Regions from separate parts of the Salinicoccus siamensis genome, predicted to be linked through region 1. Evidence: predicted binding sites of a transcription regulator. Region 1 holds the regulator's gene; each other region holds the start of a gene.

Region 1 (8,426 bases):
CACCAGCTGTCCAACGGTGATTGCATCGTCAAGCACCATGCGTGCCCCGAAAAATATGGAGATGAAGTAACTCGCCCCAATCACTGTCATTATCGTCGGATCAAACAGCGCATCGATTTTCGATACTTTTAGATTTTTATCGACGACATCATCACTCAACACCCTGAAGTCTTCCTGGTCATGCGACTCATATCCGAACGTCTTGGTCACCTTGATGCCCGATATGCTTTCTTGAGTCTTATCGTTGAGCATGCTGAAGGCAGCCTGCGCCTTCTTGAAACCGCGGTTTAGGAGTGTGCCGTAATAGCTCGTTAATATCACCATGAAAGGTAACGGAATCATCGCCATCAATGTCAGTTTGGGGCTGATTGTAACAGCCATCGTCACCAGCACCGCCCCTCCGGTGATCAGTGAATCGGCAATGGTCAGAATACCGGCACCGGCAGTAGCCTGGACTGCTTGTATATCATTGGTGGCATGGGCCATCAGGTCCCCGGTACGCCTCTTCTGATAGAACGCAGGGCTCATCTGTGAATATTTATTGTAGAGCGATGCACGCAGAATTTTACCCAGCCGATAACTCGCACCGAAGATCATGATGCGCCAAAAATATCTGAATATGTATGTCAAAATCGCCACCACTATAAGCAGAATGATGAATTGTCCGAGTATCTCCGCGGTCAGCGTCTCCTGCCTTATCCCGTCGATGACCCATCCTATGACTTGCGGGGGCACCAGTTCCATCAATGCAACGAGTATCAGCATGATGATGCCGCCGGTGTAATTTTTTCGTTCCCTTTTAAAGAACCATCCCAACTTTTTAAATACTTTCATGCCATCCCCCCTTCAATTGAGTGCAATTAAATTCTACCATATATTTCGAAAATTGAAATATTTTGGGTGAAAAAATAAACCCTTCTATAGAGAAGGGTTCATCTTTATTTTTTTGATGCTTTCATACGCTCTTTTGTTGATTTGGAATCGGCACTGCGATTCATCATTGTCATCATCTGATTGATTTTCTTCTGGGAAGGTTTCTGTCCCATCTGCATCATCATCATCCTGAGCATCTCTTCATTGATAGGTGGATTCTTTTCGAGGTAATCCATCATATATTTCCGTGCCAGGAAAAAGCCAAGGGCAACGCCACCGATGAGTGCAACAATAACAATCAGTATCCAGATCCATGTAGCCAAACTGCTCACCTCTTTCTTCGTAGAACAGTATAAAGTCTACATTAAAAACAGGTGTTTTTCAACAGATTATTTCTCCATCACCGTCTCTAGGATCCGTTCGACGGTAAATCCATATTTTTCGACGACTATGTCGCCAGGCGCACTCGCACCGAACGTATCGATTGTGTGCAATTTGCCTTTCATGCCGATGAAACGGTGCCATCCCAGACTGGCTGCCATTTCAATGGCGGTCCGGTTTTCGATGTGCGTGTTCAGTACACTTTCGATATAGGCTTCATCCTGCTTCAGGAACTGCTGCATATTCGGGATGGAGGCGACTTTCACTTTTACACCTTGTGCATTAAGCTGTTCTGCCGTATCGACAGCCAGTGGCAACTCGCTTCCGGAAGCGAATAGGATCGCATCATCCCCTTCGTCGTAGGCCAGGTATCCACCTTTTTTGACCCCTTCTTCAACAACATCGTATGGCACATCTATCGTTTTGACATTTTGACGTGTCAGCACAAGGGCCGTCGGTGTATCTTCAGCTTCCATCGCTATCTTCCAGGCCGCACGTGTTTCATTGCCTTCTGCCGGTCTGATTGTATTGAGGTTCGGGATGGCGCGCAGACCGGCAAGCTGTTCTACCGGTTCATGCGTCGGACCGTCTTCTCCTACTGCGATTGAATCATGGGTGAGTACGTAAGTTACAGGCAGCTTCATCAGCGCGCTCAAACGCATGGCTGGCTTCAAATAGTCACTGAAGACGAAGAACGTACCACCGTAAGGACGGAGGCCGCCGTGTGCTGCCATGCCATTCAATGCAGCGGCCATGCCGAATTCCCTGACGCCAAACCAGATGTTCCGTCCGGCATAATTATCGGGACCGAAATCCTCCTCATCCTTTACATTGGTCTTATTGCTGCTCGCGAGGTCTGCAGCACCACCGAACAATGTCGGAACGGAGTCAGAGAGCGCCTGTATCATATCGCTTGAAACAGCACGTGTGGCTTTCGCCTCGCCCGCTTCATAATAAGGCATATCCTTATCATAATCGTCTTGCAGACGGTGGTGGACGGCCTCCTCGAACTCAGCATGCAGTTCTGGATGTGCTTCTTTATAGCCTTTAAGCATTTCATTCCAGGCTTCTTCTTTTTCATTGCTTCTTGTTTTCATCGTTTCACTGAAGCGTTCATAGACCGACGGGTCGACATCGAATGTCTTCTCCGGGTCCAAACCATAATATTCAAAAGCTGCCTTGCGTTCCTCTTCACCAAGCGGCGCACCGTGTGAGGCACTTTTGCCCTGCTTGTTCGGGGAACCGTAGCCGATGATCGTCTTCACTTCGATAAGTGTCGGACGAGTTGATGTCTTGGCATTCTTTATCGCTTTATCTATGGCATCGCAGTCATTGCCATCCTCCACTTTGATGTAGTGCCAGTTATATCCTTTAAAACGTGTGCCCACATCTTCTGAGAAACTCATGTCGAGATCACCATCAAGCGATATGTCGTTTGAGTCATAAAGCACAATCAGTTTGTCCAACGCCAGGTGACCGGCCAGTGATGCTGCTTCATGGGAGACACCCTCCATCAAATCACCATCGCTCGCGATGACATAAGTGTAGTGGTCCATCACATCATAGCCATCCCTATTGAAGCGGGCTGCCAGGTGCTTTTCAGCCATTGCCATACCGACACTCATTGCGAAGCCTTGACCCAATGGTCCTGTCGTCACTTCCACTCCTTCGGTATGTTTGAATTCAGGGTGCCCAGGCGTCTTCGACTCGTACTGCCTGAAATTCTTCAACTCTTCCATTTCAAGCGAACCGCTCAAGTGCAGCAGACTATACAACAACATGGACCCATGGCCCGCACTCAATACGAAACGGTCACGGTTGAACCAGTCCATTGAGTTCGGGTTGAAGTTCAGATGGCGGGACCAGAGTGTGTAGGCCATCGGCGCGGCCCCCATAGGGAGGCCCGGGTGGCCGGAAGCCGCCTTTTCGATCGCATCGATGGATAGTGAGCGGATTGTGTTGATAGCCAGTTGGTCTGTCTTATCAAAAGTCATTTGCGCATACTCCTTTATGAATTTTTATTTTTATCTGCTTGGATTTTCTTCACTTTTTCAGGGGTCACATCATTGCCTTCAGGATCGATGACTTTAGTGTTCTCCACCTGTTTCTTGAATGAGGAACGGAAGTTTTTAAGATACTCTGTCCTCAAACCTTTCAGTTCAGAGAGTTCCTCCCCTGTAATGCTGCCCGACTTCTTTTTGGCAGCGAGCGTATTGATCCGCTGAATCTTATCTTTGTCTAACATAGCAGCCCTCCTGTCCACTTTCTTATAATCTACCATAAAAAAAAGTGTGAGACCATTCTCACACTTTAAAGTCATCTTATGAATCCAATCATTTCCATCAACTGCTCCATATTGCTGCGCTCGGCGTATTCTTCAGCCGATAGATCCGTCTCCTCTACAGGGAGGGGGGCATCGTCATGTGTGACGACCTGGTACTCATCTATATAGACAACTTCAGAATTACTATTCCCTTCCTTGTGGGAATCCAACATGAAAATGAGGCCAGCAGCGAAAACAAATATAAAGACCATACCCAGTAGTTTAAATTCCTTCAATGTCATCATTACTACCTCCAGAACATATGTTTGTATAAACATAGTAACAGAACGCCTGTTCCGGGTCAATGGATAGCGAACAAATGTTTGTAAGATGCCCTCTCATATGATAAAATTTAAACAACAATAAGGCGGAGGTAATAACTATGAAGGCGCTAACAGACAGGCAGAAACAAATATACCAATTCATCAAATCCACAGTGAAGGATAAAGGCTATCCGCCGAGTGTCAGGGAAATCGGCAATGCAGTCGGGCTCCAATCGAGCTCAACGGTCCATGGCCATCTGGCTAAACTGCAGGAAAAGGGTTTCATCAAAAGGGACCCGACAAAGCCCAGGGCTATCGAAGTCATCACGGAAGAGAACGAGAACCATGGTGCTGTAATCCATGTCCCGGTCCTCGGTAAGGTTACAGCCGGACTGCCGATTACTGCCGTAGAGAATATCGATGAGTACTTCCCTCTCCCCGAACACTTCACAGCGAACCACAACAGTGAGATATTCCTCCTCAATGTAGCTGGGGACAGCATGATCGATGCAGGCATCCATGATGGGGACAGAGTGATAGTACGCAAGCAGAACATTGCCCATAATGGCGATATCATCGTCGCAATGACGGATGACGATGAAGCAACGGTCAAACGTTTCTATAAGGAAAATGGCTACTATAGGCTGCAGCCTGAAAACACGACAATGGAACCAATCATCTTGGACAGTGTCGCTGTCCTCGGTAAAGTCGTCGGGCTGTTCCGTGCATTTTAAAGGATTTCATATATAAAAGGGCGCATCTTTACGATGCGCCCTTTTGCCTTTCCGTATCCATCCTGTCAATATCCTTTGTTTCGAATGTTTTATCTATCAAGTATGATTCTGATTTGTTCTAAAATATCTTTTGGATCTTGTGTTTGTTTATCCTCTGTTTTATGTTTCAATTGCATCCCCTCGTTTTTGCTTGATTCAGGATGGTGATCTGGAAAGATGATTCCATATTAAATATATAAGGCGGCTCCTTTATATTCCCTTTATTTCGGCAGACGAAACATTATTCGCAAATTTAATCCTCAATACATGAATGGGAGGGTCATCTAAATAAAAAATTATTGCAGACGCCTTTCTATACACTATAATGAAAAAACAGTCCAACTATGTAACCACATGTGATATGGTTTCGCTCCGAATCATTGACGCCCAAAAAAATTTTACGGCTATGTCTTTGCGTTCTGAAGTTTTCATCCAAGGCTATAGTCGACAATGCAATGTGAGTCCCCCTTCTCTCCCCATTGATATCTAATCGCCATCAATACACGCTCCCCCCCAAGTGCATTAATACTTAAATTATAGCATTTCGAACTCGTACTTCAACAATGTGGAGCCATTCTGATGAACAGAATGTATGTCACTTGACCATAGAGTCAATACAGAGGGCCATATGATGCATATTTCACTATATAACAAGTAGCAACGTATAGAGAACTGGGCAGTTTGTCACCTTCCAAGCAATTATTCCGGGCCCTTTTCTTTGACATGAAAGGTGCATATGAAATCTGTTCCAGCCGATATTCCTGATGAAATAAAAAAGACGACCAAAGAATCGTCTTCTTTACTTCCTTATATAATTTTCCGTATAGTAGGGCACATTTTCTTCATTATATGCTGTACCGACCCCCAGATGTGTAAAACTGGCTTTCAATGTGTTCTCCCGGTGCGGGGGCGAATTCATGAGGCTATGGTGGGAGAAGATGGGTGAAGTATGCCCCATAGCGATATTCTCCCCTGCCATCCTGTACGATACATCAGCTGACTCCAAACGACTCTTCAACGTCACGCCGTCCGGGGAATCATGATTGAAGTAATCCTTCTCAACCATATCGCTGCTGTGTCCGAGCGCGGCTTTTGAAGCCGCTTCGTCCCAGGACAAAGGTTCTAGACCGTATTCCTGTCTGGTTGCATTAACGAGTAGATGGTTCATTTTGGAATTATCTGCCGGTTCAGGATGATTATAAAGGGCGCTGCTTTCACCAAAGGCCTCTTTATCGACGACAAGCAGACCGTTCACCTGATCCGATTTGTGAAGATCATAGAAGAAATAGACGTATGTGCCATTAATATCATAGACTGCATATTCTTCATTATCCACACGCAGCCGCTTCCATCCCTTCTTGATGGTTGATTCCGGAGTACCATATATGGAGTCGACCTGTTCCCTCTCCAACCCTTCAATGTTGATCGTCTCGACTGATACGTCCCCACTGTTTGTATAGGCGCCGACTACCCTCTGATCTTTAACCAATACCATATGGAACACGCCTGGCTCACTTTCAATGTAGAACTCTCCTTCATATTCCGAGCCGATATGTTCTTTACCGGTAGTATCATATTCATTGTCGAGCGCAATCTCCACTTCCTGTGTCTGGTCGCTGTTCACCTGATGGATTTTATCCATATTATAAGAAGGATAAATGTTCTCTTCAAGCCATCCACGCAAGTAGGACAACTCCATCCCTTCTTCAAAATCATAGGATTGCAGCACAGGAGCTGTAAACATCCAAACGAAGTATAGGATTACGATCATAAACACTTTTCTTATCATACAGGCACCTCCCCTCCGCGTATATTTTAAAAAAAGTAATTAAACTTTCGTCTAATTACTTTATCTTGGAATATATTCGGTTTGCCGCTCTTCGAAATACGCCTCATCTACAATTGTATTATCCTCACCCATCAGCACGACATTCGGCTTGAATGTCTCCAATTCACTGTCATCCAGCTGAACATAGCTGATGATGATGACTGTGTCCCCAACCTGTACCTTACGGGCTGCTGCCCCATTCAAGCATATTTCACGCGAGCCCCGCTTGCCTTCGATGACGTACGTTTCAATCCGCTCGCCGTTATTGTTATTGACGATCTGGACCTTCTCATTCGGGAGGATATTGGCTGCATCAAGGAAATCAGGATCGATTGTGATGCTGCCGACATAATTCAAGTTTGCTTCTGTCACTTTTGCACGATGGATCTTGCCATTCATCATTGTTCTGATCATTTCATCACCAACATATTATCTATTAACCGTGTTCTTTCGAACTTTACAGCAATGAATATTATAGCATCCCCCTCGATGTTTTGAACAGCATCAAGTCCTGGATGGGTGTAGATCTGCAGATCGTCCACGTGCGCTGATGTCTTCGATTCGATATGGGTCCTTATGTCCTCTTTGATCGCTTCAGCGTCAACTTTGCCGTGTTTTATGCTTTCCTCTGCCTTTACAAGCGCGAGGTGGATTTCAGGAGCTTCAGTACGTTCGCTTTCGGAGAGATTAACGTTCCGGCTGCTCTTTGCCAATCCGTCATGTTCGCGCTCGGTCGGCACGCCGATGACTTCGACTTCGTGGTTGAAGTCCTGGACCATGCGCTTTATGATCATCAGCTGTTGACGGTCCTTTTCTCCGAATACCGCAAAGTCCGGGCGTATGATGTTGAATAATTTGTTGACAACGGTCACCACCCCTTCAAAATGGCCGGGTCTTCTGATGCCGTCGAGTATCGAGGCCATGGATTTTAAGCCAAGTTGAAGTTCGGGTGGTTCTGGGTACATCTCTTCTTCAGAAGGATGGAAAACCACATCGACTCCAGCTTGTCTGCATATTTCCAGATCCTGCTCGAGATCCCTCGGATAACTTTCCAGATCCTCGTCGGGCCCGAATTGGAGGGGGTTGACGAAGATGCTGACCACTACCGTGTCACCCCTGCGCCTCGCTTCTTCTATAAGCGCAACATGACCTTCATGCAGGTATCCCATGGTCGGCACGAAGGCAATGTCCGATGTCCTCAAAGGTTTTAATATGCTGCGTATACCTTCTATTGTGTCTGTATTTTTCATCACTCTTCAAAAACCTTTCTTTTATAAGTCGTGGCTTCATCGGGAAATTCCGCATTTTTTACAGCGTGTACATAAGCGGACAAGCCTTCTACCCCGGCAGTATTGAAATCTGCATATGCCCTGACGAACTTCGGCAGACGGTCGGTGCCGTACTGGAGCAGGTCGTGGTAGACCAGCACTTGTCCATCCACCTCTCTACCTGCACCGATACCGATGGTTGGTATTGTGAGGGCTTCCGTCACCCTCTGGGCTAGATCTGATGGAATCGCTTCAAGTACAAGCAGTGATGCACCCACGGCCTCCATTGCCTTGGCGTCTTCAATCAGCTGCATGGCTGCTTCCTGGGTGCCGGCCTGCATCTTAAATCCTGTTACGCCGACTGACTGCGGCGTCAATCCTAGGTGCGCAACAACCGGGACACCAGCCCGCACTGCCCGTTTGACGACGGGCAGGCAGTCTATCCCTTCAAGTTTGATGGCGTTGGCGTCCGTCTGCTGATAAAGCGACAGTACATTTTCCACGCTTGTATCAACGTCTCCATGATACGTACCAAAAGGCATATCGACCACCATGTATGTGTCCGGAGCACCCCGCCTGACCGCTTTGGCATGATGGATCATATCCCCCATCGTCACTTGTACAGTACTTGTGTACCCAAGCACCGTCATGCCGAGTGAATCACCGACAAGCAACATGTCCATCCCTGCCGCCTCGCTTTGTTTTGCACTCGGGTAA
Region 2 (8,426 bases), 370 kb from region 1:
TGGCTTATCCTATTTATTCGGCATACCGAATAACATTTATGTACAGATACTCATCATTGCAATCATCACTGCACTATTCATGTGGAGTGCATGGTCCGGATTATCTAAAGGGATCCAGTATTTGAGTAATGCCAACATGATACTTGGCGGCATTCTGCTGATCTTCACACTCGTCTTGGGGCCGACGGTCCTTATACTGAACATGTGGACTGATACATTCGGTGGCATGATCGGTAATTTCATCAATATGAGCTATGATGTGGCGCCGCTCGATCAGGCCAAAAATGATTGGCTCGGCAACTGGACCCTCTACTACTGGGGCTGGTGGATGAGCTGGAGCCCATTCGTCGGAATATTCATCGCCCGTGTATCAAGAGGCCGTACAATCAGGGAGTTCGTATTGGCAGTAATGGTTGGACCAGCTGTCCTCAGCTTCTTCTGGTTCAGTGTCTTCGGTGTTACGGCAATCGAGTCAGACAGGATGAATGGTGGCTTCGCAGATCTGACGACAGAATCGGTGCTGTTTGAAATGTTCAATAACATGCCGCTCAGCATGGTCGTGTCCCTTGTAGCAGTTCTGCTGATCGGTACTTTCTTCATCACTTCAGCTGACTCTGCTACATTCGTTCTGGGAATGCAGACAACCAATGGTTCATTGACGCCGCCAAACCGCATTAAAATAATTTGGGGACTTGCACAAGTATTGATTGCAATCGTCCTACTGATGGGTGGCGGACTCGGAGCACTTCAAGCCTCGGCGATCATTTCAGCCTTCCCGTTCTCCATCATACTGATATTGATGATGGTAGCCACCTACAAGGATGTGGCGCAAGAACAAAAGGCGCTCAGCTTATACTTCAAAGAGGATTATGAAGGTACAAAATATGAGAAAATGATGCGCGAGTACGAAAAAGAACAAGATAATAATAATAGGGATTAATATATTGTTATGATTATGACCTGGAGAGATAAGTATTACTTATTGCTCTAGGTCATTTTTTTGTATCACGATTATTGATGAATACATGGTGCTGGCGTTTACAACCATTATGTAAAGATATACAATTGATATGAACGGTCTTACGACTGGAATATTAATAGGGGGCTATTAACATGAGTCAGAACATTAGTGAATCAGCAAAAAAGTCATTCACTGTCGACGGCAAAGATTATAATTACTACAGCTTGAAGACTTTGACTGAACAAGGCATGTCAGAAACTCACAAACTGCCTTACTCAATAAGGGTATTGCTTGAATCTGTACTGCGTCAATATGATGGCAGTGTCATTAAAGACGACCATATCAAATCATTGGCGACATGGGACCAGGGCAGCAACAAAGGCAAAGAAGTGCCATTCAAACCATCCCGCGTCATCCTTCAGGACTTTACAGGTGTACCTGCGGTAGTGGACCTTGCATCTCTCAGGAAAGCAATGGATGATGTCGGCGGCGATGGCCAGAAGATTAACCCTGAAGTACCTGTTGATCTTGTCATCGACCACTCTGTGCAAGTTGATGCATACGGCACTGAAAATGCACTTGAACTCAATATGGAACTTGAATTCGAAAGGAACCAGGAGCGTTATGAGTTCCTCCACTGGGCGACTAAAGCATTCGATAACTATAAAGCTGTACCACCAGCTACAGGTATCGTGCACCAGGTCAACCTTGAATACTTGGCGAATGTCGTCCATGTAAAAGAAGATGGCGGAGAGATGATCACGTATCCGGATACTCTAGTCGGTACGGATTCCCACACAACCATGATCAACGGTCTTGGTGTACTCGGTTGGGGTGTCGGCGGAATAGAGGCAGAAGCTGGAATGCTCGGACAGCCTTCCTACTTCCCGGTACCTGAAGTGGTCGGAGTCCGTTTGACGAACTCTCTTCCGGAAGGAGCAACTGCGACGGATCTGGCGCTGCGTGTAACAGAATTGCTCCGTAAGCAGGGCGTGGTCGGCAAGTTCGTTGAGTTCTTCGGTCAAGGTGTACCTGCATTGCCGCTTGCAGACCGTGCCACAATTGCGAACATGGCGCCTGAATATGGTGCAACTTGCGGGTTTTTCCCAGTAGATGAAGAAACACTCGACTACATGAGGCTGACAGGCCGCAGCGAAGAGCATATTGAGATTGTAAGGGCATATCTCAAGGAAAATGATATGTTCTTTAATCCGGAGAACGACCCAGTATATTCCGAAGAAGTGGAACTTGACCTTTCTACTGTGGAACCAGCGCTTGCCGGACCAAAGCGTCCTCAAGACCTTATCAACTTGTCTGATATGAAAGGTTCGTACAGGAAATCCGTAACTGCTGAAAGCGGCAACCACGGTCATGGTATGGAAGAAGGGGAATTCGACAAGAAAGCGACCATCAATTTCAAAGATGGCAGGAATGTAGACATTAAAACAGGTGATCTGGTCATTGCCGCAATCACTTCATGTACAAACACTTCCAACCCATACGTAATGCTTGGTGCTGGCCTTGTTGCCAAAAAAGCAGTTGAAAAAGGCCTCGAAGTCCCTTCATACGTAAAAACATCATTGGCTCCTGGTTCAAAAGTCGTGACAGGCTATCTCGATGACTCAGGCCTCCAGGAATACCTCGACCAACTTGGGTTCAACCTTGTCGGTTATGGTTGTACAACATGTATCGGTAACTCTGGACCATTGCTTCCGGAAATCACAGAAGCAATTACAGAAAACGATCTGCTTGTAAGTTCTGTGCTGTCCGGTAACCGTAACTTCGAAGGGCGCATACACCCGCTCGTCAAAGCGAACTACCTGGCCTCACCACCGCTGGTCGTAGCCTATGCCCTTGCAGGTACAGTAGACATCGACCTCCGCAATGAGCCGCTTGGTAAAGATAAAGAAGGCAATGACGTCTTCATGAAAGACATCTGGCCATCCACTCAGGAAGTGAAGGATGCAGTCATGAGCAACGTCAGTCCTGAACTCTTCAGGAAAGAATATGAAAGAGTATTTGATGCCAACGAAATCTGGAACAACATTGAAACAACAGATGAGCCGCTCTATGATTTCAATCCAGATTCCACCTACATCCAAAACCCTTCATTCTTCCAGAATCTCTCAACAGAGCCAGACAGCATAAAGTCACTGAATGGACTGCGCGTACTTGGCAAATTCGGAGACTCAGTCACAACAGACCACATTTCACCAGCAGGGGCGATCGGTAAAGATACGCCGGCCGGAAAATGGTTGATTGAACAAGGCGTTTCACCACGCGATTTCAACTCCTACGGTTCACGACGCGGTAACCACGAAGTGATGGTGCGCGGTACATTCGCCAATATCCGTATCCGCAACCAGATCGGACAAGGTAAAGAAGGCGGCTTCACAACGTACTGGCCAACAGGCGAAGTGATGAGCATCTATGATGCAGCCATGAAATACAAAGAAGACAACACTGGTCTTGTAGTCATTGCCGGAGACGACTACGGCATGGGCTCAAGCCGCGACTGGGCTGCCAAAGGTACGAATCTGCTCGGCGTTGAAGCGGTTATAGCAGCAAGCTATGAACGTATCCACCGTTCAAACCTCGTCATGATGGGTGTATTGCCACTCCAATTTGTAGATGGCGAAGATGCAGAAGCCCTTGGACTGGACGGTAGTGAGACATTTGATATCCAAGTAGACGATAATGTCATGCCTGGGGATGTCCTTGATGTCACTGCAACTAAAGAATCCGGTGAGAAAGTAGCATTCAAAGTGAAAGCACGCTTCGATTCTGATGTTGAAGTTGATTATTACCGCAACGGCGGCATCCTACAGCTCGTACTTAGGAATAAACTGAAATCCTAGGATTATAGACATAAAAGCATCCCATCTCTTCGAGATGGGATGCTTTTTATTTAAGGTTGAATATGACTTCTTCGTCCACGGAATCAATCTGAAGTTCAGCGTCTTCAAAATACCACAAATCGGCTTCCTTGATGAAGACTTGAAGCCCTTCATATTCGAATATTTTACTGTCCGGAGGAATCTGATCGACAGTGAGTGCAGGCGAGAAGCCTTGTTTCAGCTGCGTATCGCCTCCGTACCTTACATAAACGTTTACACCTTGACCCTCATCAGGATCCATTTCATCTTTCATCCAATCAACTGCACGGTCTGTAACTTCCAACATGATGCCACCTCCTGCTACATGAATGTAATCTTCGATTCTGTACCATCCATTATACGCTTGATGTTTGACGAATGTCTAACGACAATGACCACCATGATAATGAATGAAAAGGCAATAAGAAGATAATCCCGAAAGACGATCGACAAGATAAAGAAGACGATGGCACTGATGATGCTTGAAAGAGATACATACTTACTCAATTTTAGAGTAGTGAGAAAAACAGTGAGCAGGATGATGAATAAAATAGGGTTATAGGCCAAGACTGCTCCTGCGCTTGTCGCGACAGCTTTACCTCCTTTGAATTTCAGGAAGATGGAATAGACATGGCCAAGTGCTGCGGCAAGCCCAGGGATGAAGACATGCATCTCCGTATCGATCAGTATGGCAATCAAAACAGGAAGTGCGCCTTTGAACATATCCAATAAAAGGACGACTATGCCTGCTTTCTTTCCCAAGATCCTAAAAGTGTTTGTAGTTCCAATATTTCCACTGCCGTGCTCCCTTAGGTTTATTTTATAAAACCATTTGCCGATTAAAAGACTAAAAGGAATTGCTCCTATGAGATAGCTGAAGACAAGGAGCATCATATTGATTTCCATCTAAAATCCCCTTTTGTTATCAGGTACTAACAGTTTACCATATAAATTTAAATGGGTATAATAAAATATAGTTTACTATAATATTATTATGTAAACTATATAGTGTTACAATGATTGTCGTATACCGATTAGGGTTGCAATCATTTAAGTTTTGTATAAAAATAGAACATGAGATAAAAATAACGAACGTATGTTTGTGGGAGGAAATCTGATTTGACGAAACGGAATACTTATACAGATGAGTCGATTCAAATACTTGAAGGACTGGATGCTGTAAGAAAACGCCCCGGCATGTATGTCGGCTCAACCGACTACAGGGGCCTGCATCACCTGGTCTATGAAGTGGTAGATAATGCAGTGGATGAAATCATCAATGGCTACGGCGACGCAATAAACATTAAAATAAATCCTGATGAGAGCATTACAGTACGTGATAATGGAAGAGGTATGCCAACAGGCATGCATGCTTCTGGCAAGCCCACACCGGAAGTCATCTTCACCGTGCTCCACGCCGGTGGGAAATTCGGGTCCGGCGGCTACAAAACTTCAGGCGGCCTCCACGGCGTCGGAGCCTCTGTAGTCAATGCGCTGAGTGAATGGGTGAAGGTCAGGATATTCCGCGATGGCAAAATACATGAAATGTCATTCAAAGAGGGCGGAAAAGTCGATCGTGCGCTAGAAGTGACAGGCAATACCAAGGAAACTGGAACTGAAGTCACCTTCAAACCCGACCGCCAAATATTCCAGAGTGGGACCACGTTCCACTTCGAAACGATCATGGAGCGGATGCGTGAGTCGGCCTTCCTTGAAAAAGGGCTAGAAATTACAGTTGCAGATAACCGGCCCGATGAACCGGTCGAAGAGGTCTTCAAATATGAGGATGGCTTGAAGGCGTTCATTGAATTCCTTAATGAAGGCAAGGATTCCATAGGTGATGTTGTCGTATTTTCAGGAGAATACGATGGCATTTTGGCTGAGGTGAGCTTCCAGTATAATGACCAGTACGCAGAAACGCTCATCTCATTCGTCAACAATGTCCGCACGAAGGACGGAGGTACACATGAGGTCGGCTTCAAAACCGGTTTTACTCGGGCATTCAATGAATATGCCCGGAAAATCAATGAGTTGAAGGATAAAGATAAAAATCTCGAAGGAAACGATATCAGAGAGGGGCTCACAGCCATCATCTCCATCAAGATTCCTGAGCACTTGCTCCAATTCGAGGGCCAGACAAAAAGTAAGCTTGGGACAAGTGAAGCGAGAAATGTGATGGAGTCACTGATAAGCGAACACTTGCCTTATTATTTTGAAGAAAACGGTACGCTCAGCACACAACTTGTTAAAAAAGCTGTGAAGGCGCGCAATGTGCGCGAAACTGCGAGAAAGGCGCGCGAAGAAGCGCGTAACGGTAAGAAACGTAAGCGGGACACCTTGCTGTCAGGTAAACTGACACCCGCACAGAGCCGCAACGCCAAAAAGAATGAGTTGTATCTGGTGGAGGGGGATTCTGCCGGCGGGTCCGCCAAACAGGGCAGGGATCGAAGATTCCAGGCAATCCTCCCGCTCCGCGGCAAGGTCATCAATACTGAACGGGCCAAGTTTGAGGATATATTCAAGAATGAAGAAATAAATACAATCATCCATACCATCGGAGCCGGTGTCGGCACCGAGTTCAAGGTGGAGGATACAAACTACGATAAAATCGTCATCATGACGGACGCGGATACAGACGGTGCACATATACAAGTGTTGCTGTTGACATTCTTCTTCAACTATATGCGACCGCTGTTTGATGCCGGCAAAATCTATATCGCAATGCCTCCACTTTTCCAATTGAAGAAAAAGACGAAGAAGAGAGAAGACGTCCGCTACGTGTGGACCGAGGATGAGTTATTGGAGGCCCAAAAAGACATGGGCAAAGGCATCGAGCTCCAGCGCTACAAGGGGCTCGGTGAAATGATGCCTGAACAGCTCTGGGAGACGACCATGAATCCTGAGACAAGAACATTGATACAAGTCGGCGTCGAGGACGAAGCACTCTCCCTCAAGCGTGTCACGACACTTATGGGTGATAACGTTGAATTGCGGCGTAAATGGATTGAATCGAATGTCAGCTTCACGCTGGAAGATGCAGACAGCATCCTCGAAAAAGATGGCACTAAACTGAGTGAAAGTGGTGATTTGAATGACTGATCATGTTCAGCAGCTCCAGCTTGAAGATATAATCGGAGACCGTTTTGGACGCTACAGTAAATATGTCATACAGGACCGTGCGATTCCAGATGTGCGGGATGGTCTGAAGCCGGTTCAGCGGCGTATACTCTATGCCATGTATAAGGAAGGGAATACGTCCGAGAAAGGATTCAGGAAAAGTGCCAAAACCGTCGGTAATGTCATCGGTAATTACCATCCGCACGGGGATTCAAGTGTCTATGAAGCCATGATCCGGCTGTCCCAGGAATGGAAGATGCGAGAAGAACTGATCGACATCCACGGCAACAAAGGGAGTGTTGATGGAGACCCCCCTGCGGCGATGCGTTATACGGAAGCGAGGCTTTCTGAAATATCCAACGAAATGCTCCGGGACATCAATAAAGATACAGTACAGTTCATCAATAACTTCGATGACACAGAAGTGGAGCCTACGGTGCTGCCTTCGAAGTTCCCAAACCTTCTTGTCAATGGCTCGACCGGCATATCGACAGGCTATGCGACTGATATCCCTCCACATAATCTGGGGGAAGTCATAGATGCGACATTAAAGGTCATCGATAAGCCGACTGTTTCGACAGACGAACTGATTGATATCGTCAAAGGGCCTGATTTTCCGACAGGTGGCATCGTCCAAGGCAGAAACGAATTGAAGAAGGCATACGAAACAGGCCGGGGGAGAATCGTCGTCCGAAGCAAAGTCAGGACTGAGACGTTAAGAAGCGGACGCATGCAGATCATCATCGAGGAGCTGCCGTACGAGGTGAATAAAGCGAACCTCGTCAAAAAGCTGGATGAAGTGCGGGCGGACCGCAAAGTGGATGGCATTCTTGAAGTGCGGGATGAGACGGACCGTGAAGGCTTGCGGATCGTCATTGAAGTCAGGAAGGAAGCCAACGTCGAGGGGATCATAAACTATTTCTACAAAAAGACCGATCTGCAAGTCTCCTATAATTTCAATATGGTGGCCATCAGCGATCGTGCCCCAAAACAGCTTGGCTTAAAAGAGATACTAAACAGCTACATTGCGCACCAGAAAGAAGTCATTCTGAACCGTTCCAATTATGAGCTTCAGGAAGCGGAAAAGAGGATCCACATCATAGAAGGCCTGATGCGGGCATTGTCCATTCTCGATGATGTCATCCGCGTCATCAGGGAATCGAACAACAAACGGAACGCCAAGGAAAACCTGGTTGAATCTTTCGGCTTTACCGATGCTCAGGCAGAAGCGATTGTCATGCTCCAGCTATATCGCCTGACGAATACAGACATCGTCCAGCTTGAAACGGAACACAGTCAGCTTGATTATACGATCAACCAGCTGCGTGAAATCATCGCAGATGAAAAAAAGCTCTTGAAAGTCATTAAAAAAGAACTGAGGGACATCCGTAAACAATATGGTTCCATGAGAAAAACCGTCATTGAAGATGAAATCGAAGCGATTGAACTGGAAAAAGAAGTGCTCGTCCCCA
Region 3 (8,426 bases), 560 kb from region 1:
CTCCACCTATTTTGGATATATCGTGCTCTCGCTTCAAGACGAGATAGTTCAGCCCCCCTCTTCAGCCGTCTTTCCACTTCATTGTGTACGGGGTCACTGGTTGTGCCCTGTGCTTTTGGCATAACGGATTCGATGCCATATTGAGCAGTCGCTCCACCGCCTACATCTGAGTTATATTGCGCGCGCAATTCTTTTATTTTCGAGATATAATACGGATAACTATTGATCATGTCCATAATCTTTTCTGTCGAGTATGTTTCAGTTGTATATTTCATAATTCAACTCCACCCATTTTAAAGTTTGATTGTGGCTGGGAGCATAAGAACTTCTCCACCAACCATCTTGCGTCTCTTCTATATATCGTTTCATTCTCAAATACGAGCAAGCTTTGTAATGGCTCAACGCTTCTCTTATGATCAGTTCTGGTTATTGTACATACACTATTTTTGTCATCTCACCTATCCGCCGCTTCTGAATTCCGTAATCATCTTTTGAATCTCAGGGTCTTCGCCCGCCGTCTTGATTGGCTCTGTTGCCCCACCAGATTTCGATCTGTTCTCATCATTCAACCATGATGGCGCCACTTCACCCGGTTGCTCACGTTGCTTCCGTTGGTAAGAGTGCTGCATGCGCTTTAGATTATCACGTTCAAACCGCCGTTTGTCCGCTTTGACCTTTTCTATAGTATCTAAGCCGTCAGCCTGAAAGCGGGATAGAATGCCGTTGATATGACTGTGATGCTTTTTGCCTGCATCATAAGTTTCTTTCATGGCCTCAATGATGATTTCTGGGGAATGCCTCTTTAACCACTCCTCCACTTGTGCATTTAAAGCACCAGTTACTGCACCGAAGCCAAAATATTCATATGCTTGAAATATCTTTCCGACACGTGCGTCATAAGTCATGGATGTATATGGGTTATCATCATTATTGTTCATTATTAATGCGTTATTGACCTTATCGTCATTATTGTTTGTGCGTCCTTGTGTCACCTGCGTGTACCCGGCGCGTCCTTCTCGTATCTTTTCAGATGCTTTCCGGTGTCTTTTCTGTATATCTCCATTTTGATAAACATCATAATTAATGACGGTCAGGAGTGTCTTTTTGGTGTCTTTTTCTGTAAGTATCATCCCATCGCTCTCCAATAATTTAAGAAAACCATCAACCTTCGTTCTCGACCAGCCCCAACGTTCTCCAAGCTGGCGCATACTGGTTATCCTTTGTCCTCTTTCGACTCGAATCAATTCATTATCACACATCACTTTGTTGTCTTTATGATTGACCATCAACAGTAAATCGACCCAGGCTTCGAACTTAGAGAATTTTCGTTTTTCCTGGAAAAGCCAATGATCTTCTATACACCGGTGTAGACTGATCCAACCAGTCATGCAATCATCCCCATTCTTCTTGCTTAATTTCTTCAGTTATTCATTCAGCAGCCAGTTCAGCGTTGACTTATTTTCTGGATTACTGCATATTCCACTTCGATTTGATTTAATTCAGAGCCAATATATTACTCTTAAAGAGTAACTTTAAGTCAAAAATTTTTATTTGATTGCTGTGATTTATAATACAACCAATGTACTTTTAAACCTTAAAATATGCGCCCTGATAACTTTCATTATAATACTCTTTGTGAGTAAGTCAATGAATATATTACTCTTTATGTATAAATAACTTTCTCTATTAGAGTAAATGACATATACTTATCATGTGAGCAACATCTAGGAAAGCGGGGAGCGCCATGAATAGAGACCGTCTGATACATCTTAGGGAAAAGAGGGGATGGACCAAGGCTGAAAGTGCGCGTAGATTAAGCATAGCTACCAGCACTTATTCGAGCTATGAATATGGCCATCGAAAGCCTGACAGTGAAATGCTTGTAAAGATAGCTAAACTACATGATGTGTCCACCGACTATCTGCTTGGAAATGATCGGAAAGAAAAAGCGAACTCGCTGCAAGAAGCTGACGTTCTAATGTTTTCTGATAAAGAAGGATTTGATAATCTTTCAGAAGCAGACAAGCAGGAGTTAAGGGAATTATTGAATGATCAGTTGGAGTTCTGGATTGAGAAGAAGAACAAGGGGAAATAACGTTCTGTCGTAGATAATCGTGAATATGGGTAAAAGCAATGCTTTTTCTACACGAACTACAATGGTTAGTTCTCGCTGGAAAGTGTTTTGGAACTACTTCAGTATTCAAAGACAATAATAAACTGACCACATAGGCTTCAGGTGGTCAGATATTTTTTTAGAATAAAATCGAACATACGTTCCTTAAGGGGGATTTTATGAGAATTGAGAAAGTCGTCAACGAAGTGGCTGATACTTGCATTACAGATAACTTGGATTTGAACATCCCTCACCTGTCTTACATGTTTTCCGCACACATCATGTATAACGACCATACAAGTTTTTATTATAATAAACAGGGGGTGGATATCATCGCCATTAAGGTTGGCGATCCCTTTGAAATGTGGCAATCGTTTTGCCATGAAGTTGGACATATGTTCCTCCATTGCACCAATCAACAGATAATGCCTCATGCGTTCAACTATAAGCAGGAAGCTGAGGCCGAGAAATTTGCATTGCTGCTGATGATGCCGGAAAAACTGATTATGCGCCATAAATTATATGAAGCACAGGATGTTGCGAATTATTTTGAAGTTCCAATCGACTTGGCTATGCAACGTATGGAGATGCTGATTGAATATACGCATGCAAATACCTTTGACTAAAATATTTAAGGTTTCTATGGAGAATCAATCAATGAAATCATCATTTCCTTTTCCTTCCTATAAGTATGAAGATGAGGAAGAGCGCCACTGCAATCAGGATGCCATACATGATCTTTGAGTAGGTATCCATATATCCGACAATCGTCTGCCAGGAGCCACTGACCGAAGCGCCGAGATACACAAGGACAGTATTCCAAATTAGGGTCCCTAAAGTGGTCAACGCAAGAAACAGCACGATGTTCATTCGTGCCATCCCTGCAGGAATCGATATGATGCTGCGCATCACGGGGATGAAGCGGCTTACAAGAACCGCCCCTATTTCATATTTACTGAACCAATCATTGTATTTAAGGAGATCTTCCTGATTGAGGCGGAAGATATGCCCCCACTTGTCGACAGCATTTTCCATCCGCTTCTGGCCTTGAGACATGCCGAAGTAATATAATGCAATGGCACCTAAGACGGAACCGATGGTCGATGAAACGACAACACCAGTCATGCTCAAGTTTGATTCAGTTGTTGTGAACCCGCTGAAACTCAGCACGACTTCAGAAGGTATCGGTGGAAAAACATTTTCCAAAGCCATCAAAAACGCGATGCCGATATAGCCAAAATTATTTATGATATAGGTAAGCAGGCTTTCCATTTTATCCTCCTTGACCACACCCAGATTATGGATGAAGTATACTTCACATACCCTTTTCAATTACCCGTATTTGATCTCATTATGCTGTAATTGTTTAACAGCATGGATAATATGGTAATAATAAATAAATGAACAGACAAAGGAGTGTTTGATCATGTCAGAAGAAAATAAGAATCAACAGGAACGGATGAAAGAAGTAGCAGAACAGAAGGCAGAAGAAGGCAAAAGACAGAAAGAACAGATGAAGGAAAAAGCCCAGGCCAAACAAAGTGATTATAGAGATGAGAAATCAAAAGATCTTGCTAAACATGTTGAAACACAAGGAAGAGCCCCTGATGTGGAAGATCAGGCAGAGTTGGAAAAAGGCGAAAACCCGTCCAATCAATATAGATAAACACATTGTAAAATACAGGCATACCTTAGATGGGCATGCCTGTATTTTTAATTATATATACTCTATTTAGTTGAATCTTAAGGTTTTGATTGTGATATATAAGTTGCATAAGCAAAATATGTTTGAGCGAACAATGCTTAAATGATAATAAAATTGATATTTAAACTTTATAAAAAACATATAGATGAAATCTCGCTTAGCCAACAAGCAACCTATGTTACAATAAATGTAATTTAATCTAGGAGGTTACATATCATGAAAAAATATCTATTAACTGGCGGCTTTGCCACTGCACTATTACTCGGTGCTTGTGGAACCGATGGAGAGCAGTCAGAAGAAACTGTAGCTGAAGAAACGACAGAAGAGCAAACTGAGAAATCCGAACCAACTGAAGAGGTCACTGAGGAAACAACTGGGGAAGAGACTACTGAAGAAGCTGCTGAAGTTGAAGACGAGATTGATGAAGTGGTTGATGAAGTTGAGGAACCGGGTTCACTTGCAGAAGCAAACGAAGAACTTGCCGGCGAGGATGGGTTGACAGAAATATACGGATATAATGATGAAGAAGTTACTGAAGAAGTAGGTAGCCTAATTGTTACACGTAATTCCGCTGTTGTGTTTGGCATGAAATTAGATGAAGATACAGCATGGTATTTTGAAGATGAGGGTTACTCACTCGGAGACGAAGTACAAATGATAACTATCGAGTACACAGTCGAAAATACTGTGGAGGATCCAAGAGATTTTTACCTTAACCAGACAACACTTATTACAAGCACGGGCGAACAGATAGAGAGCGAGTGGTTAATGGACAGTGGTTTACAGTCTGAAATGCTAGGTGCTGTTAAGTCGACAGGGGACGTAACTTTTTTACTGCGAAATAGTGATGCGGACGATATTGAATGGGTAGACATTATTATCCCGAGTTTGAGTGATGAGAATTACGATATAGTGTCTGAAGAATACAAGCAACGTATTGAAATAATGAAAGAATAAAATTAAGCCACTTCATGAGTGGCTTTTACTATGGTCTAAATCAGCACGGCGCATCTCGAGTACTCTGTTTGTTTAAACCAAGCAATATAGCGACTGACTCCTTGCCATCTTTTAACTGTACCTAGAAGTTGAACAATGCCACGTATAATTGAATATCCATTTCCCGGAATAATTTATGTATAATTTGTCTTATAGCATAAGTCGCCTATTAGACATACTATGACTAATCTCTTTATAGTCAAAGTTATTCTATTAGCGTATAAATTTCTCATTTCATTACCTCTATCAAATCTCACGGCAACAACTACAGAAAAGGCATAGAATCACAAAAAATATACTAAGTGAATCAATTTCATAATTGCTCATTTTAAAATTACAAAGACCAACAGAATTAAAAATTATAATTTTTAAAAACGATTATGCAGCTTGCTGTTGGTTTAATTTTCCATTGATACGATCTGCTGCCAATTTTGAAGCATTATAAATCAGCGTTGCCATGTCAAAGTGAATTTCGGCACGTTTTCCAGTCCGATAGCGGACGTTGTCTAACTGAAAAATTCCTTTAAATATGCGTTAACTCGTTCAACAGCGGTACGTCGTTTGAAAATCGTTTTCCAAGCCTTAGAACCGCGGACAGGCGCTGTGTACTTCCGAAGGTTCTGAGTGATTTTAACCTTGTATACCTTTTGACAGATACCTTCATTAGCCAGCGGACATTCGTTACATTCTTTCGGTCTTATATATTTTAGCGTTTCGTATTTTGCATCAAAACTATCATAGCGATAAGAGTGTTCTCGAAAACAAGTAGGGGCAAAATGCTTATCGAACCCGATGGGTTCGGGTTCATTCCGCTTGTTATAAGCAATCACAGATTGTTGTCCCATTCTGTGTACTTGTTCATATATTGGTTCGTAATCGTACCCAGCATCCATTGTTTGATAGTGCAAAGAAGGCATTTGCAGGCGTTCCCCTATCCCTTTAAGTAACGGGATCGCTGCTTTACCATTATTTAGATTTCCAGAAGAAAAAAGGGCTTGTAAAATATATTGGCTTGATGTACCAATGGCGGGAGGTCCCTTGTAACCAAACCAAGAGGCATTTTTTCCTTCCGGGTTCTTTTTCACACCCCATTTTGGGTCTTGAGGAACTTCGGCACGTAATTCAGTCAAAGGTACATCTAGTTGCGCTTCTATCTTCTTTTCATATAGAGGCAGGTTCGCTTCCTTTTCATCTTGTTCTTTCAGCCGTTGTTCGCGTTCTTCTTTGGATTTACGCCCACGTTTTTTGGGCTCAGGCTTGTGCTTTTCTTCTTTTGGTGGCGCCTGGTCACGCGCTTCAAAATGGGTGGCATCAACAGCGGCTGTATCATCTGTAATAAAGCCTTCGGCAATGGCTTGTAGAATCACATTTTCTCGTTCTTCCTCTAGGATATTAGACTCAATTAATTTGGTGACAAGGCGAGAATAAGAAGACTCTGATGGCACATTATCTGAAACAAGGAAACCGCAATTTAATTTAAAGGCAATGTCGTCGTTCAGCCGTCTTACCAAATCCTTTATCGTAGGGATTCGTTCAACGTATCGTACAAGGGGGAAATAATCATGGCTGCGTAATTAAGATCCTCCGGTGCGCCAAATCGGGATCTTTTAGTCACTTTGTGATAAATTTTCCCCAAATTAATTGCTGAAATAATTGCATCATATTTTTGGGTAGGTTCCATGTCATATAGTTCTTGAATGCTAAATAAACTAGATTGACGTATAATGGTCATAGGGAGTGCCCCTCCAGTCTTTTTATGGTTGTGTTAACAACTCTACCATTATACAAGATTTGAGGAGGTGCTTCCTTTTTTAAGTTTTCAAACCCTTGCCCTGTAAGGGCTAGGAATTATGAAATTCATTCAAGTAGAATAATATTTTGCAAATGTACATAAATGAGGTTGAGGCCAGCTCATAATTTTTGAGTACAGTGACAGGGCTGATATGGTTTTCGATACATCTAATCTCACAGTTTAATTGTACCTTGAACCCTTCTGCTGAATATCGAAGCATACTACTATACTTAGAGCCATTCGCTCGATGAACATAAGCCAGCTCAGGGAAACATGATGAAGAAAAATTTATAGAGGAAAATAAAAAGCGGACACGTATTGAAGACATGTCCGCTTTAAACATTGCTATATCAATTAGTTTTAACGGACAGTGAGGGATTTGACTTCAATATCATAGTTTATCAAAACTTCTCAACGGCGCCCTTTTAAAGCTGGTTTTTTATCAGTCATTATCATATATTGTTGTGCTTTTTGGAACGATAATGGAACATAATCAATTTATATTCTTCGCTTAAATTTTGTTAATATATTACAAATTGTATTGACTTATTAATACAGTCATATAACCTAGATTGTATATTATAATTTCGCCGATTGTAAAATTAAGCTAGACACCTAAAAAGGGTCACGCGTGATACACTCAAAATGAGTTTTCCGACCAAAGAAAATCATAGGAGTGATCACGCATGACCTACACCCATATTACCACGGACGAGCTAGTAATCATAGAAGCCTATTTCCATCAAGAGACCCCGACTTCACAGATTGCGAAACGGATTGGGCGTGCCCGTCAGACGGTCCATAATGTCATCGCATATCTCAAGGACGGGCACACTGCGCTGGAGTATTATCGGCGCTATAAGGAAAACAAAAGCCGGTGTGGTAGAAAACGGATTGTTCTACCGACCGATCAGCAGAAACATGTTGAAAAGCAGGTGGCGCAAGGCTGGACACCGGATGTGATCGTCGGTCGGCAGGAGATGCCAATTGACTGCTCGGGCCGTACACTGTATCGAATGTTCAAACGAAAAACCTTTGATGTAGCCACACTGCCGATGCAAGGCAAGCGAAAACCAAATGGCCATCAGGAACGCCGGGGCAGACAGGCCTTCAGGCGAAACATCTCTGAAAGAACAACTGACTACCCGGCGTTCAATGAAGAATTCGGCCATCTCGAGGGAGATACCATCGTCGGTGTCCGCCACAAGAGTGCCGTCATCACGCTGGTTGAACGCCTGTCTAAGGTCATTATCACCTTGAAGCCTGAAGGCCGGACGGCACAGGCAATCGAGTCTGCCATCAATACGTGGTGTCAAGAGATGCCCAGAAACCTGTTCAAGTCCATCACTTTCGACTGTGGTAAGGAATTCTCCAACTGGCAATCGATGAGCAACCAGAACGATCTGTCCATCTACTTTGCCGACCCAGGGACACCGTCTCAACGGGGATTGAATGAACATTCCAATGGCCTGCTCAGAAAGGATGGACTGCCCAAAGACATGGATTTCAACACGGTCGATCAGATATTTGTCTCGTCTGTCGCTTCAAGAAGAAACCACATACCGAGAAAATCATTGAACTACCGGACACCATTGGAAGTCTTTTTGAGTTACATGGGTGAAAAGGAACTGTCTAGCTTATTTTGACAAACGAAATTTTTAAAATTTAAAGTAATAATTTAGTGTATTTTATTCGTTATTACTTTTAGTTTTAAGCCAAGAAAGGAGAACATTTATGGATTATTTAAAGAAGTTTATCATGTTTGATAAGTTTATCACGCCTTCTATTGTTCAAATAGTTTTTTGGATTATAGCAGGAGC

Evidence for each region. Region 1 encodes LexA, which represses DNA repair genes until DNA is damaged. Its sites were predicted from a motif close to CGAACATATGTTCG; they were not measured.
Region 2: parE (DNA topoisomerase IV subunit B) is a predicted target of LexA. The motif match lies at 4,927-4,940, and genes of this name have one in related genera.
Region 3: ACZ5LF_RS04400 (ImmA/IrrE family metallo-endopeptidase) is a predicted target of LexA. The motif match lies at 2,265-2,278, and genes of this name have one in related genera.

What each region holds. Positions count from the first base shown of each region.
Region 1 is NZ_AP043765.1:1,385,252-1,393,677, forward strand. Features, by position in the region: gene ACZ5LF_RS07195 (ABC transporter transmembrane domain-containing protein) at 1-834, opposite strand, end outside; gene ACZ5LF_RS07200 (YneF family protein) at 939-1,196, opposite strand; gene tkt (transketolase) at 1,263-3,248, opposite strand; gene ACZ5LF_RS07210 (DUF896 domain-containing protein) at 3,263-3,499, opposite strand; gene ACZ5LF_RS07215 (hypothetical protein) at 3,571-3,822, opposite strand; gene lexA (transcriptional repressor LexA) at 3,960-4,574, shown strand; gene ACZ5LF_RS07225 (CAP domain-containing protein) at 5,413-6,402, opposite strand; gene panD (aspartate 1-decarboxylase) at 6,463-6,855, opposite strand; gene panC (pantoate--beta-alanine ligase) at 6,852-7,691, opposite strand; gene panB (3-methyl-2-oxobutanoate hydroxymethyltransferase) at 7,691-8,426, opposite strand, start outside.
Region 2 is NZ_AP043765.1:1,010,477-1,018,902, forward strand. Features, by position in the region: gene ACZ5LF_RS05260 (glycine betaine uptake BCCT transporter) at 1-940, shown strand, start outside; gene acnA (aconitate hydratase AcnA) at 1,114-3,819, shown strand; gene ACZ5LF_RS05270 (HesB/YadR/YfhF family protein) at 3,866-4,144, opposite strand; gene plsY (glycerol-3-phosphate 1-O-acyltransferase PlsY) at 4,159-4,743, opposite strand; gene parE (DNA topoisomerase IV subunit B) at 4,957-6,936, shown strand; gene parC (DNA topoisomerase IV subunit A) at 6,929-8,426, shown strand, end outside.
Region 3 is NZ_AP043765.1:825,449-833,874, reverse strand. Features, by position in the region: gene ACZ5LF_RS04415 (sigma factor-like helix-turn-helix DNA-binding protein) at 1-275, opposite strand, end outside; gene ACZ5LF_RS04410 (DnaD domain-containing protein) at 459-1,388, opposite strand; gene ACZ5LF_RS04405 (helix-turn-helix domain-containing protein) at 1,745-2,095, shown strand; gene ACZ5LF_RS04400 (ImmA/IrrE family metallo-endopeptidase) at 2,293-2,739, shown strand; gene ACZ5LF_RS04395 (DedA family protein) at 2,780-3,385, opposite strand; gene ACZ5LF_RS04390 (hypothetical protein) at 3,540-3,779, shown strand; gene ACZ5LF_RS04385 (hypothetical protein) at 4,035-4,775, shown strand; partial or broken gene ACZ5LF_RS04380 (transposase) at 5,193-6,546, opposite strand; gene ACZ5LF_RS04375 (IS30 family transposase) at 7,293-8,252, shown strand; gene ACZ5LF_RS04370 (DUF4282 domain-containing protein) at 8,341-8,426, shown strand, end outside.